2 linked regions of the Streptomyces collinus Tu 365 genome follow. The protein of the gene in region 1 interacts with the protein of each later gene in a pairwise test. Links are inferred from orthologs where the notes say so. Each region holds a gene or a part of one and is shown on either strand. Other genes may lie near its edges. The genes, in order: panC and B446_RS08670.

Evidence for each region.
Region 2: the proteins of panC (region 1) and B446_RS08670 interact in binary tests that used the Escherichia coli proteins (3 or more experiments, as listed by UniProt). The link is inferred for Streptomyces collinus Tu 365 from one-to-one orthologs.

What each region holds. Positions count from the first base shown.
Region 1 is NC_021985.1:4,802,834-4,810,171, forward strand. What follows is about bases 1,886-4,875. They hold panC (pantoate--beta-alanine ligase), read left to right. Parts: upstream 1,886-2,874; coding sequence 2,875-3,876; downstream 3,877-4,875. Other genes in these bases: B446_RS20865 (Rossmann-like and DUF2520 domain-containing protein), read left to right, coding at 1,922-2,878; B446_RS20875 (L-aspartate oxidase), read left to right, coding at 3,873-4,875. Outside these bases: B446_RS20855 (DUF5937 family protein), read right to left, coding at 1-340; B446_RS20860 (threonine aldolase family protein), read right to left, coding at 540-1,748; more of B446_RS20875, read left to right, coding at 4,876-5,594; nadC (carboxylating nicotinate-nucleotide diphosphorylase), read left to right, coding at 5,600-6,577; B446_RS20885 (type III pantothenate kinase), read left to right, coding at 6,583-7,338. UniProt on the Escherichia coli protein: Catalyzes the condensation of pantoate with beta-alanine in an ATP-dependent reaction via a pantoyl-adenylate intermediate.
Region 2 is NC_021985.1:2,048,019-2,055,354, reverse strand. What follows is about bases 1,270-4,257. They hold B446_RS08670 (NUDIX hydrolase), read right to left. Parts: upstream 3,028-4,257; coding sequence 2,512-3,027; downstream 1,270-2,511. Other genes in these bases: B446_RS08665 (DMT family transporter), read right to left, coding at 3,216-4,109; B446_RS08675 (YidH family protein), read right to left, coding at 2,098-2,490; B446_RS08680 (DUF202 domain-containing protein), read right to left, coding at 1,775-2,101; B446_RS08685 (hypothetical protein), read left to right, coding at 1,297-1,728. Also shown: B446_RS08690 (LLM class F420-dependent oxidoreductase), read right to left, coding at 208-1,098; B446_RS08660 (hypothetical protein), read left to right, coding at 4,522-5,574; B446_RS08655 (molybdopterin-dependent oxidoreductase), read left to right, coding at 5,628-6,362; B446_RS08650 (cytochrome b/b6 domain-containing protein), read left to right, coding at 6,346-6,972; B446_RS08645 (GntP family permease), read right to left, coding at 7,182-7,336.

The sequences.
Region 1 (7,338 bases):
CGTCGAGCTGGTCCAGCTCCTCGGCCAGCGTGGCGCCCGGTCGCGCGCGCCCGCCCGGGATGCCCGCGAACGGGGCGAAGACGTCGGAGAACGTCGTGCGCCACAGGAAATCCGCCTCGCACAGCCGGTCGGCCAGGCCCGGGTCCAGCCCGGCCGTCACGGCGGTGGCCCACCCGCGCAGCCGCGGGTGGTGGCCGGGCTCGCTGAGCGCGTGCAGTGCCATCCCCAGCTCCGCCAGCGGGGAGGGCGTGAAGCTCACCCTTCGCCATCTCCCGGCGTCACCGGTGCCCAGGCCGTCCCCGGCGGCGGCCAGCCCGGTGATGTCGATGGTCACGCTCATGCCCCCATCGTGCACCCGGCCACCGACAGCGCCGGACCCCGGCCCGGCGCGTGACCTGCGCGAACCGGTCGTGGCCGCCTGCCCGCGGATCCCGGCACCGCGGGGACCCGGCACCGCAGGGTCACCACCGCAGCGTCGCGGCACCACTGGGTCACGGCAGCACGGGGCTATGGCACTGTCGGGCCACGGCACCGTTGGGCTACGGCACCGCCGGCAGGCGGGCCGCGAAGTCCCGCACCGCCGCGCGGACGTCGTCGGCCGTCCACTCCAGGCCCGCGGCCCGCACCGACACCTCGGTGCACGCGATGCCGGGCCCGGCGCCGGTCCAGGCGCTCGCGAAGAGCATCACCGACGTCTCCTCGGCCTGGCGCACGGCCGCCTCCGCCACCACGTCGGGCTCGTACGGCAGCCAGACCTGGAACTCGTGGGTGTGCGGCACCCCGGGGTGCACCCGCGACCAGGCCACCCCGGCCCCGGCGAAGCCCTCGCGCAGCGCGGCGGCCACCACGCGCGCGTGGCGCACGTATTCCGGCAGCCGGGGCAGCTCACGCTCCAGGCCGACCAGCGCGGACAGCACGGTCGGGAACTGCTGGAAGATCATGCCGCCGTACCGGTGCCGCCAGGTCCTCGCCTCCTCGACCAGCGTCCGCGGACCCGCGAGCGCGGCACCCCCGAGCCCGCCGAGGGACTTGTAGAACGACACGTAGACGCTGTCGGCCAGCCCCGCGATCTCCTCCAGCGGGCGCCCGAAGTGCTCGGCGCACTCCCACAGGCGCGCGCCGTCGAAGTGCACCACCGCGTCGCGCTCCCGCGCCGCCTCGACGAGTGCGGTCAGCTCCTCCCAGGACGGCAGCAGGAAACCGGCGTCCCTGAGGGGCAGTTCCAGCATCAGCGTGCCGAACGGCTCGGCGAGGTCGCGTATCTCCTCGGCCGTCGGCTGGCGCGGCTCGTCGGTCACGAGGATCGGGCGCAGACCGCTGACCTGGCTGAACGCGTGCCGCTCATGGACCTCGGGATGGGCGAGGGCGTGCAGCGCGACCGCCTGGTCGCCGGTGCGGCCCGCCCAGCAGCGCAGGGCCACCTGCTGGGCCATCGTGCCCGTCGGGAAGAAGGCGGCGGCCTCCGTGCCGAGCAGCGCCGCGACCCGCTCCTCCAGGGCGGCCACGACCCGGTTGCCGTAGATGTCGGCCGGCTCGTCCAGGTCGTACACCCCGGCCGCCGACTCGGTCAGGTGCGCCAGGCGCTCGCGCATCGTGCTGCCCCAGTCGGCGTGGGACAGCGTGCGCCGCGCCTGCCGCTGGGCCGCGGCGCGCCGTTCCCGCAGCAGCTCCGCCGCCGGCCGCTCCGCCGGCTCCGGCCGTGCCTGCCCCGCCGGCTGTTCTTCGTGCAGCTCACCCTTGTCAGTCATGCCGGGATCATCCCCCGCCCCGTCCCGCGCGGGCAGCGGATTTTCCCCGGGGTGCGGGGCGTGGGGAAACCCACAGCCTGTGGACGACCGGCCGCCGCCGCACCGGATAGCGTTAACATGACGAGAAATCGTCCGGTACCCAGTGCGGACTGGAACGGGAAGGCCGCCGTCGCGTGAGTACAGTCCACCAGCAAGACCTCAGGGACCGCCCCGCGCGGCTCACCGTCGGCGTCGTGGGCGCCGGCCGCGTGGGCCCCGCCCTGGCTGCCTCCCTCCAGCTCGCCGGACACCGCCCGGTGGCCGTCTCCGGAGTCTCCGAAGCCTCCCGCAGGCGCGCCGAGACGATGCTCCCGGACGTGCCGCTGGTGCCGCCCGCCGAGGTCCTCCAGCGCGCCGACCTCGTCCTGCTCACGGTCCCCGACGACGCCCTGCCCGGCCTGGTCGCCGGCCTCGCCGAGACCGGCGCGGTCCGGCCCGGACAGCTCCTCGTGCACACCTCGGGGCGGTACGGCGCGAAGGTGCTCGACCCCGCCCTGCGCGCGGGCGCCCTGCCCCTGGCGCTGCACCCGGCGATGACCTTCACCGGCACCCCGGTGGACGTCCAGCGCCTGGCGGGCTGCTCCTTCGGCGTCACCGCGCCCGCGGAACTGCGCCTGGCCGCCGAGGCCCTGGTCATCGAGATGGGCGGCGAGCCGGAGTGGATCGGCGAGGAGAACCGCCCGCTCTACCACGCGGCCCTCGCCCTGGGCGCCAACCACCTGGTGACCCTGGTCGCCCAATCCATGGAACTGCTGCGCACGGCCGGGGTCACGGCCCCCGACCGGATGCTGGGCCCGCTGCTCGGCGCCGCCCTGGACAACGCGCTGCGCTCCGGTGACGCGGCGCTCACCGGCCCGGTCGCGCGCGGGGACGCGGGCACCGTCGCCGCGCACGTCACCGAGTTGCGCAGGCACGCCCCGGGGACCGTGGCGGGCTACCTGGCGATGGCCCGCGCCACCGCCGACCGCGCCCTCGCCCACGGCCTGCTGAAGCCGGAGCTCGCCGAGGACCTGCTCGGCGTCCTGGCCGACGGCACCACCGGCACGGAAGGCACCGACGGCACCGACGGCACCGAGGGGAACGCCCGATGACCACCGCCCTGCTGAGCACCGCCGACGAGCTGCACGCGCGCGTGCGTCACGGCCGCCGCGCCGTCGTCATGACCATGGGCGCCCTGCACGAGGGCCACGCCACCCTGATCCGCGCCGCGCGCGAGATCGCCGGACGGGACGGCGAGGTCGTCGTCACCGTCTTCGTCAACCCGCTCCAGTTCGGTGCCGGCGAGGACCTCGACCGCTATCCCCGCACCCTCGAAGCCGACCTGAAGCTCGCCGAGCAGGCGGGCGCCGACGCGGTGTTCGCGCCCTCGGTGGACGAGGTGTACCCCGGCGGCCAGCCCCAGGTGCGGATCTCCGCGGGCCCGATGGGCGAGCGCCTGGAGGGAGCCGCGCGGCCCGGGCACTTCGACGGTGTGCTCACCGTCGTCGCCAAGCTGCTGCACCTCAGCCGCCCCGACGTGGCCCTGTTCGGGCAGAAGGACGCCCAGCAGCTCGCCCTGATCCGGCGCATGGTGCGGGACCTGAACTTCGGCGTCGAGATCGTCGGCGTCCCGACCGTGCGCGAGGCCGACGGGCTCGCCCTGTCCAGCCGCAACCGCTACCTGTCGCCCGACGAGCGCCGTACCGCCCTCGCCCTGTCCCGCGCCCTGTTCGCGGGGCGCGACCGGCACGCGGCGCAGGAGGCGCTGCGCGCCCGGGCCCGTGAGGTGCCCTCCACGCACGCGCGGGCCGAGGCGCTGAGCGCCATAGGCGAGTCCCGGGCGGCAGCCGACGCGCACGCCGTGGCCACGGCCGCCCCCGGCGGCCCCGCGGCCGTCCGCGCGGCCGCCCGCCAGGCCCTGGACGAGGCCGGCCGCGTGGAGCCCCCGCTGAAGCTGGACTACCTCGCCCTGGTGGATCCCTCGGACTTCACCGAGATCGGCGACGGCTTCACCGGCGAGGCCGTCCTCGCCGTGGCCGCCCGGGTGGGCACCACCCGGCTGATCGACAACATCCCCCTCACCTTCGGAAACCTCGGAGCCGCCTCGTGACCAGCACAGGCATACGACTGCACGCACCCGCGCCCGGGTGGTCGATCTCCGCGGACGTGGTCGTCGTCGGCTCCGGGGTGGCGGGCCTGACCGCCGCCCTGCGCTGCGAGGCCGCGGGCCTGACGACCGTCGTCGTCACCAAGGCCCGTCTGGACGACGGCTCCACGCGCTGGGCGCAGGGCGGCATCGCCGCCGCCCTGGGCGACGGCGACACCCCCGAGCAGCACCTCCAGGACACCCTGGTGGCGGGCGCCGGCCTGTGTGACGAGGAGGCCGTGCGGCTCCTCGTCACCGAGGGCCCCGACGCCGTGCGACGGCTCATCTCCACCGGTGCCCACTTCGACACCGACGACGGGGGCGACATCCAGCTCACCCGCGAGGGCGGCCACCACCGGCGCCGTATCGCGCACGCGGGCGGCGACGCGACCGGAGCGGAGATCTCCCGCGCCCTGGTGGAGGCGGTCCGCGCGCGCGGACTGCGCACCGTCGAGAACGCGCTGGTCCTGGACCTGCTCACGGACGCGGAGGGCCGCACCGCCGGCGTCACCCTGCACGTGATGGGCGAGGGCCAGCACGACGGCGTGGGCGCCGTGCACGCGCCCGCGGTCGTCCTCGCGACCGGCGGCATGGGCCAGGTGTTCTCCGCGACCACCAACCCGTCCGTGTCCACCGGCGACGGGGTGGCGCTCGCGCTGCGCGCCGGAGCCGAGGTCAGCGACCTGGAGTTCGTCCAGTTCCACCCGACCGTGCTGTTCCTCGGCGCGGACGCCGAGGGCCAGCAGCCGCTCGTCTCGGAGGCGGTGCGCGGCGAGGGCGCCCACCTGGTCGACGGCGACGGCGTGCGCTTCATGGTCGGCCAGCACGAGCTGGCCGAGCTGGCGCCCCGGGACATCGTCGCCAAGGGCATCACGCGGCGGATGCTGGAGCAGGACGCCGAGCACATGTTCCTCGACGCCCGGCACTTCGGCGCCGACATGTGGGAGCACCGCTTCCCGACCATCCTGGCCGCCTGCCGGGCCAACGGCATCGACCCGGTCACCGAACCCATCCCGATCGCACCGGCCGCCCACTACGCCTCCGGCGGCGTGCGCACCGACGCGCGCGGCCGGACGACCGTGCCCGGCCTGTACGCGTGCGGCGAGGTCGCCTGCACCGGCGTGCACGGCGCCAACCGGCTCGCCTCCAACTCCCTCCTCGAAGGGCTCGTCTACGCCGAGCGGATCGCCGCCGACATCGCCGCCGGGCACGCCGGGAACGGCCTGCACGCGCGCGTGCCCGCGCCGGTCCCGGTCCCCGAGCGGCCCGCGCACCCGCTGCTCGCCCCCGAGGCCCGGTTCGCCATCCAGCGGACCATGACCGACGGCGCGGGCGTGCTGCGCTCGGCGGAGTCCCTGGAGAAGGCCGCCGACCAGCTCCAGCGGCTGCACAGCGAGGCCCGCGACGCCCTGGACGAGAACGGCAAGACCGCCGAGCCGGGCGTCGACACCTGGGAGGCCACCAACCTCCTGTGCGTGGCCCGCGTCCTGGTCGCCGCCGCCCGGCTGCGCGAGGAGACCCGCGGCTGCCACTGGCGCGAGGACCGCGCCGAGCGCGACGACACCGCGTGGCGGCGCCACATCGTCGTACGGCTCAACCCGGACCGGTCCCTGGCCGTACACACCACCGACAGCGCGCATTTCCCCCCGACCCGGCACCACCGGCTTTCCCAGGAGCAGTGACAGACGTGAGCACCGACGACCTTCCCCTCGCCCCGACCGGCGGCTGCGGCGACGGCTGCGCCTGCGGCGCCGAGGGCGACGAGGAGTACCTGGAGAGCGGACTCGACCCCGCGCTCGCCGAGCTGCTGGCCGCCGCCGGGCTCGACCCCATCGAGGTCGAGGACATCGCCAACGTCGCCATCCAGGAGGACCTGGACGGCGGGGTGGACGTGACCACCGTCTCGACCATCCCCGAGGACGCGGTCGCCACCGGCGACTTCACCGTGCGCGAGGCCGGCGTGGTGGCCGGCCTGCGGGTCGCCGAGGCCGTGCTCTCCGTGGTCTGCACCGACGAGTTCGAGGTCGAGCGGCACGTCGAGGACGGCGACCGGGTCGAGGCCGGGCAGAAGCTGCTCTCGGTGACCACCCGCACGCGCGACCTGCTCACCGCCGAGCGCAGCGCCCTCAACATCCTGTGCCGCCTGTCCGGCATCGCGACCGCCACGCGCGCGTGGGCGGACGTGCTGGAGGGCACCGGGGCGCGCGTGCGCGACACCCGCAAGACGACGCCGGGCCTGCGCTCGCTGGAGAAGTTCGCCGTCCGCTGCGGCGGTGGCGTCAACCACCGCATGTCGCTCTCCGACGCCGCCCTGGTGAAGGACAACCACGTGGTGGCCGCCGGCGGTGTCGCGCAGGCGTTCAAGGCCGTGCGGGAGGCCTTCCCGGAGGTTCCCATCGAGGTCGAGGTCGACACCCTGCACCAGCTGCGCGAGGTCGTCGACGCGGGCGCGGACCTGATCCTGCTGGACAACTTCACGCCCGGCGAGTGCGCGGAGGCCGTCGGCATCGTCGCCGGCCGGGCGCTGCTGGAGGCCTCCGGCCGGCTCACGCTCGACACCGCACGCGCGTACGCCGAGACCGGCGTGGACTTCCTGGCGGTCGGCGCCCTCACCCACTCCTCGCCGATCCTCGACATCGGCCTGGACCTGCGCGAGGCGGAGTAACGGCCATGCTGCTCACGATCGACGTCGGTAACACGCACACCGTGCTCGGCCTGTTCGACGGCGAGGACATCGTCGAGCACTGGCGCATCTCCACGGACGCGCGCCGCACGGCGGACGAGCTGGCGGTGCTGCTGCAGGGCCTGATGGGCATGCACCCGCTGCTCGGGGACGAGCTGGGCGACGGCATCGACGGCATCGCGATCTGCGCGACCGTCCCGTCCGTGCTGCACGAGCTGCGCGAGGTCACCCGGCGCTACTACGGCGACGTGCCCGCGGTCCTGGTCGAGCCGGGCGTGAAGACGGGGGTGCCGATCCAGTTCGACAACCCCAAGGAGGTCGGCGCCGACCGCATCATCAACGCGGTCGCCGCGAACGAGCTGTACGGCGGCCCCGCGATCGTCGTCGACTTCGGCACGGCGACCACCTTTGACGCGGTCTCCGCGCGCGGGGAGTACGTCGGCGGGGTGATCGCCCCCGGCATCGAGATCTCGGTGGAGGCGCTCGGCGTCAAGGCCGCGCAGCTGCGGAAGATCGAGGTGGCGCGGCCCCGCAACGTGATCGGCAAGAGCACCGTCGAAGCCATGCAGTCGGGGATCGTGTACGGCTTCGCCGGCCAGGTCGACGGCGTGGTGGGCCGGATGGCCCGGGAGCTGGCAGACGACCCCGACGACGTCACCGTGATCGCCACGGGCGGGCTCGCGCCGATGGTGCTGGGCGAGTCCACGGTGATCGACGAGCACCAGCCGTGGCTGACCCTGATC
Region 2 (7,336 bases), 2.8 Mb from region 1 along the record:
CGGGCGATCCGCAGGCTAGGGGCCGAAGCGATCCGCCGGGGATCCGCCGAAGCGATCCGCCGGGGATCCGCCGAAGCGATCCGCCGGGGACGCGCCGGGCCGTGTCCGGGAAGTCCCGCCTGCCCCACGGCGACCGCCACGCCCGGCGCACGTACCGGACGCCGCGAGGCCGCCCTCCGGGTGGGCGACGGGATTCGCGGAGACGATCTAGCGATCCGCTGCCCCCGCCGGTCCGTCCGGGCGGACCCACGTCCGGGCCAGGTCCGCCACCCAGGCCGCCGCCGCGGCGGGCTCGGGCGGGGGCGCGCCGACGACCACGAGTTCGGTGACGCCCGCCGCGGCCAGGCCCGGGAGGTGCTCCGGTGTGCCGTCGCTCAGCGCGACGGCGATCGTGAGCTCCTCCACCGCGCGGCCGCGGCGGGCGCACTCCTCGGCGAGGACGCCGACACGCGAGCGGACCTGCGCCGCCGGGACGTTGAAGCCGTACCAGCCGTCCGCGTGGCCGGCCGCGCGGCGCAGCGCGGTGTCGCTGTTGCCGCCGACGACGACCGGGAGCCGGCCGCCCCGCAGCGGCTTGGGGTTGACCCGGATCGCGTCGAAGCGGGTGAACTCGCCGTCGAACGAGGCCGGGTCCCCGGACCAGAGGGCGCGCATCGCGGCCAGGTACTCCTCGGTGCGCCGCCCACGCCCGGCGAACGGGACCCCGAGCGCGGCGAACTCCTCGGCCGACCAGCCGACCCCGACCCCGAGGCCGAACCGCCCGGCCGAGAGCACGTCGAGCGTGGCGGCCTGCTTGGCGACCACGACCGGGTTGTGCTCGGGCAGCAGCAGCACACCGGTGGCCAGCTCGATCCGGCTGGTGACCGCGGCGGCGAAGGCCAGGGCGAGCAGCGGGTCCAGCCAGTCCGCGTCCGCGGGCACCGCGATCCGGCCGTCGTCCGCGTACGGGTAGCGGGAGACGGGCGCGTCCACGAGCACCACGTGCTCACCGCACCACAGCCGCGCGAACCCGTGCGCCTCCGCGGCCACGGCCACGGCCCGGATCACCTCCGGACGGGCACCGTCGCCGATGCCGAGCGCGTGCAACCCCAGCCGCATCGCCACCTCCTGGCGCCACCGTAGGCGCACGGTACGGCGCTGCCCGCGCGGCGGCCCGCCGGGCGCCGTCCGGTTCCGCCGGGCGGGTGAGCCGGCGGCCGGGCCGCGGTGCCGACATACGGAAAGCGGATGGTCTGTTCGCGTGAGGGGGCTGGCGCCGTACGGAGCGCGTCCGCCCGGTCGCCTCATAGTGGCGGCATGAGCATTGATCAGGGCACCGACGAACTGATCGTCCTGCAGGCCCCGCAGGCGACGGTCCTGGCGCGGCAGCTTGTCGAGGGAGTGGGCAGCCATCAGGAGCGGAAGGCGACGGTGGTCCTCGCCTCCTTCCGGGGCGGCTACTGGCTGCGCCGCTTCACGGAGGAGCCCGACCTGGGCGCCGTGCGGCCGCACGACCGCCCGACCTCGGTGGACTGGGCGCGCCTGCGGGACCTGCTGCGACGGCCCGAGCTGCTGGACGACGACCGCCGGGAGCGAGGCAGCATGGGCCCGCACCTGGCCGTGCTGGAGATCGCCGTGTCCCTGGCCGCGGGGCACCCCCTCGACCTGTGCCGGGTGGCGATGCAGCTGTCCGGGGCGGAGTGGCGGGACGTCCTGCTGAGGATGGAGTCGGCCGCGGACTTCGTCTGAGGCCGGCGGCCGGACGGCCGGTGGACCCGTCGGCCCCGCCGGACCGTCAGACCACCAGCGCGGCCGCGCAGACGGCCAGGGCCACCGCGCACAGCACCGCGGCCGTCGCCTGCCGGCCCGCGAGCGCGGGCGGCCGGGGCCGGGAGGCCAGGGCGTGGATCCGCCGCTGGGCCACCCCCAGGAAGCCGAGCCAGAGCGCGCAGCACAGCGCGCACACCGTGACCCCGCCGGCCGTGGGCCCGCCGTGCAGGGCGGTCCGCACGGCGAGGACGGCGGCCACGGTGCTCGACAGCGTCGTACGGCGCCAGGCCAGCCGGGTCCGCTCCGGCTGGAGCCCCGGGTCGCGGTCCCCGACGGCCCTGGGCGCGCTCATCCCGCCCATCCGACCAGCACCACCACGACCATGGCGACGGCCACCACCGCGACCACCAGGCCGAGCACCGCGGGGAAGCGGGACGTCGGCAGGTCCTCGCCGCGCCGCATCGCCCGCTCGCAGCGCACCCAGTGGTTCACCGCGCGCAGCGAGCACAGCACCCCGGCGCCGAGCAGGGCCAGCGCGAGCCCCACCCGCCAGGCCCAGCGCAGGTCCGGCAGGAACTGGTCCACCGCGAAGCCGCCGCCGATCAGCGCCAGCGCGGTGCGCAGCCAGGCCAGGAAGGTGCGCTCGTTGGCCAGCGAGAACCGGTAGTCGGGGGTGCTGCCCTCGTCCCGTACCTGCTCCGGGGCGAACCAGAGCCGTACGTTCCGCGCGAATTCGATCACGCGCAGGACCCTACCGGGGCGTCACCCGGCCGACCGGAACTCCCCGAGCCGCTCGTACGCGGCCAGCCCGTCCGGCACCCACTCCCACTCGTCCAGGCGCCGTGCGACCTCGTCCTCGGTCAGGAAGCCGTACCACGCGACCTCCTCCGCCTGGGGCCGCACCGGCAGCTCGCAGCGCACCTCGTACACCGCCGACCACCAGCTGTGCCCGGCCCCGTCGTCGTAGAGGAACCGGAACAGGGGCCGCGGCCGGGGCAGGCCGGTGACGCCCAGCTCCTCCTCCGCCTCCCGCAGGGCCGCCTCGTCGTAGGACTCGCCCGCGCCGACGACACCGCCGACGAACAGGTCGTAGAGGGAGGGGAAGACCAGCTTGGTGGCGGTGCGGCGGTGCACGAACAGCCGCCCGGCCGCGTCCCGGGCCTGGACGAAGACGCACCGGTGGCGCAGGCCCCGCGCGTACGCCTCGCCGCGCGGGACCCGGTCCACGACCCGGTCGTGCTCGTCGACGATGTCGAGGATCTCGTCAGCAGGATTCATGCCCGCATCCAAGCAGGCCGGCCAGGCACGGCCCGCACTCCGCCGGTGGGCTCGCCGGCGCCGGAGGCCGGCCCCTGCCCGGCGGGCCCGGCGGCCTCGGCACCGATAGAGACGCCGCCCGCCGGGGTCCGCGCCGCCGGAGATGCCGCCCGGCGGGCCAGGCGCCGCCGGAGATGCCCCCGGCGGGCTCAGCGGTGCTGGAGGTCGTGGTCGGGGCGGGGCTGGGACGGGCCGCAGGGCATCGCCGGGTGCAGGCCGAGCAGGACGATGCCCGCGACGATGGCGGCGAGCCCCGCCGCCTCCCAGGCCAGCGCCCCGGTGTCGGTGTGCAGCCGGTCGCCGAGGAAGCCGACCCCGCACAGGATGCCGGCCAGCGGCTGGGCCGCCGTGAGCGCGGGCAGCGACATGCGCAGCTCGGCCGTCTCGAAGGCGCTCTGCACCAGGACCAGCGCGGTGACGCCCAGCACCAGCACGCCGTACGGCTGCCAGTCGGTGACCAGGCCCGCGAGGCCGCCCTCGGAGAAGCGGGTGCCGCTCACCCGGGTGAGCGCGTCCTGCACGCCGTACAGCAGCCCAGCGGCGGTGGCCAGCAGGACCGGGCCCCGCTCCAGCCGGGACCGCTTGGCGTACGTGGTGAGCACCAGCGCGGTGCCGAGCATCGCCCCGATGATCAGCCAGTGCCGCACCGGATCGGCGACGGCGCTGCCCGCCCGCGGTTGGCCCGCGAGGATGAAGGCGCTCACGCCGCCCGCGAGCAGCGCGAGGCCGGTCCAGCCCTGCCGGCCCAGGGACCTGCCGGTCCGGTACCGGGACAGGGCGAGCGCGAACAGCAGGTTGGTGGCGAGCAACGGCTCCACCAGGGAGATCTCGCCCTTGCCGAGGGCCACGGCGCCGAGCGCCATGCCGGCCACCATCAGGGCGATGCCGCCCAGCCAGCGCGGCACCCGCATGAGGTCCAGGAGCAGCCGGAACGACAGGAAGTCGCCGAGCGGTGCCCTCTGGGCGACGTCCTGCTGGAGCACGAAGCCGAAGCCCACGCAGCAGGCCGCACTCACGGCGAGGAGGAGAACCAGAACGGACAAGCTGCGTACCTCGATCATCCGGCCGGACCATGGACGCGTAGGGGCCCGACTGTAGCGCTCCGGGACGGCATTGACCCGGAGAGTACCCGGAACCGGACCCACGGCCCGGCCACGGTGCCCGGCCCGGCGGTGGACCGCCCGGGGCGGCGGGACCGTCCGGCGCGGCGGGACCGTCCGGCCATGGTGGGCCGCGGGCGGACCCGGCGCCATGGCGTACGCCACAGCGTTCCGGCCGCTTTCCGGCCGTGTCCCGCGCCCGCACCACCCCGAGCAGGGCACTCGCGCCCGGGCGGCTCCTGCCGACAGAATGGTTGAAGCCGGGAACATTCCGGTTCCGCTTGACGCGATCCATGGCTGGGGGTTTGCTGTGCGTGATCGGTCGATGGCAGCCCGAGAAACAGGAAGTTCCGCGGTGCCCCCTCTCCCGCCCCTGCTCGGCGCTCGCCGGGCCCCCACGGCCCCGTCCGGCGACACCGCCCCGGACGACTCCGGCGTGTTACCCGGCGCGGTCGGCGACCCCTTCGCCGACGCCCTGGACGACGCCCTGGACGACGCCCTCAGCGACGCCGAACTGCTCGCGGCCCGGGCCGCGCTCACGCAGGGCCGGAGGCAGGCCGCCCGCTCGCTGCTGCTGCACACCGGCGACGACTGGGACCGCCGCGGCCACCGCGTCACCGTCCTGGCCGGCGCGCCGGACGCCGCCGCCCGGGCCCACGACTGGCTGCTCGCCGAGCCCGGGTCCGCCGACGCCGTCACCCTGCACGCCCTCGCCCTGGTCCAGCGGGCCCTGCGCGGCGAGGAGGACGCCGACCGGGCCCGCGAGGCCTGCGGCACCGCCGCCGCCCTCGCCCCCGCCGACCCCACCCCCTGGCTCGGCCTGCTGCTGCTCGCCCGCACCCTCGGCCCCGAACAGGAACTGCTGCGGGTCTTCGCCGAACTCCGCGAGCGCCACCCCGACCACCACCACGCCCACCACCTGCTGGTCGCCCGGCTCGCCGAACGGCCCGAGGGCGGCCGGGCCGAGTCCCACGAGGTGTACGACCTCGCCGAGCGCGCGGCGGCCGACGCCCCCGCCGACTCCCCGCTGGCCGTCCTGCCGGTGGTCGCCTACGCCGAGCGCTACCGGGTCCTCGCCGCCACCGGCCTCGCCCCCGCCGACCCGGCCGCCTCCGGGCACTGGTCGGGGCCCCGGGCCCGCCGGGTCCTGCGCGCCGCCTTCGACTGGTGGCTGGAATGGGAGCGCGACGAGCACCCCCGCCACCACACCGACCTCAACCACCTGGCCTTCGCCATGTCCTGCGCCGGCCGCCCGGCCGAGGCGGCCGCCCTCTTCCGGCGCATCGGCCGCCACGCCACCAGGGCCCCCTGGTCCTACCCGCACCGCGACCCCTGGCGGGCCTTCCACACCGCCCGGGCCCACGCGCTGCGCGGGCACGGCACCCGGGACTTCCTTACGGAATCCTGACCGGTCGCCCGACTCCCTGGCACCGACCGCCCCGGAAGTGCTCGAATGAACAGGTGAATCCCGAACCGACCGAGGACCCCGGCGCGCAGGGCAGGCCCGTCGGCCGCCGCGTGTTCCTCGGCACCCTGGGCCTCGGCGCCCTCGGCGTCGCCACCGCGCCCGCACTGCAACGCGGCCTCGAAGGCATCCTGGGCGCGGTCGCCGGCAGCGACCCGACCGGCCTGAGCGGACTGCTGCCCAACGGCGGCGGCTTCCGCTACTACTCGGTCGCCGCGTCCGTCCCGGACCGGGGACCCGCCGACTACCGGCTCACCGTCGACGGCCTGGTCGACCGCCCGCACACCTACACCCTGGACGACCTGCGGGGCATGCCGCAGAACCGGCTGGTCAGAGACGTCCAGTGCGTCACCGGCTGGCGGGTCCCGGGCACCCCCTTCCAGGGCGTACGGCTCTCCCGCCTGCTGGACGCCGCGGGCGTCCGCCCCTCGGCCCGGGCCATCCGCTTCACCTGCTTCGACGGCACCTACAGCGAGAGCCTCACCCTCGACCAGGCCCGCCGCCCGGACGTCCTGGTCGCCCTGCGCATGCAGGACAAGGACATCGGCCACGACCACGGCGGCCCGGTCCGCCTCTACGTCGCGCCCATGTACTTCTACAAGTCCGCCAAGTGGCTCTCCGGCATCACCGTGACCGATCGCGTCCGGCCCGGCTACTGGGAGAACCTCGGCTACGACGTGGACGCCTGGGTGGGCCGCTCGAACGGACGGACCGATGAGCCTACGAGCTGAGACCCCGGCGCCGCCGAGCGCCCGCGTCCGCCGCTTCGGCCCGGCCCAGCGGTGGGTGCACCGCACGACGGCCGCGCTGATGGGCGTGTGCGTCGTGACGGCGGCCTGCCTCTACGTCCCGCAGCTCGCCGTGCTCGTCGGGCGCCGCGAACTGGTCGTCCGCGTCCACGAGTGCGCCGGACTCGCCCTGCCGGTCCCCGTCCTGCTGGGCCTCGCCTCCCGCGCCTTCCGCGCCGACCTGCGCTTCCTCAACCGCTTCGGCCCGCACGACCGGATGTGGCTGCGGGCCGCGCTGGTGCGCGACAAACGGCGCTCCTCCCGCCCGGCGGGCAAGTTCAACGCGGGCCAGAAGATCTACGCCGCCTGGATCGCCGGGGCCGCGCTGGTCATGCTCGGCACCGGCCTGATGATGTGGTTCACCCACCTGGCGCCGCTGGTCTGGCGCACCTCGGCGACCTTCGTCCACGACTGGCTGGCCCTGACGATCGGCGTGGTCCTGGCCGGCCACATCGGCATGGCCCTGGGCGACCCGGAGGCACGCAGGGGCCTGCGCACGGGTTCGGTGAGCCGGGAGTGGGCGAAGCGCGAACACCCGCTGTGGCGGCCCTAGTCCGCGAATCGCCGGCCCGGCCGGGCGCCGGTCCGGGGACCGGCGGCTTCTCCGCCCGCGGGCCGCACGCGCCGTGGCGCGCCCTCGCGTCCCCCCGTCGTCGGCGGGGAAGCCGAGCGGGCCCACCCCCTCTCCGGCCTCCGTGACCGGCCTCGGAGAGGCCGGGGGTCACGTCGGGGAGGGGGTGGGCCCGCGTCGCCGTACCGTCGCTAGACCACCAGGGACAGCAGCAGCACCAGGCCGCCGCCGACCACCGAGAGGATGGTCTCCATGATCGACCAGGTCTTGACGGTCTGACCGACGCTCAGCCCGAAGTACTCCTTCACCAGCCAGAAGCCGGCGTCGTTGACGAAGCTGAAGAAGA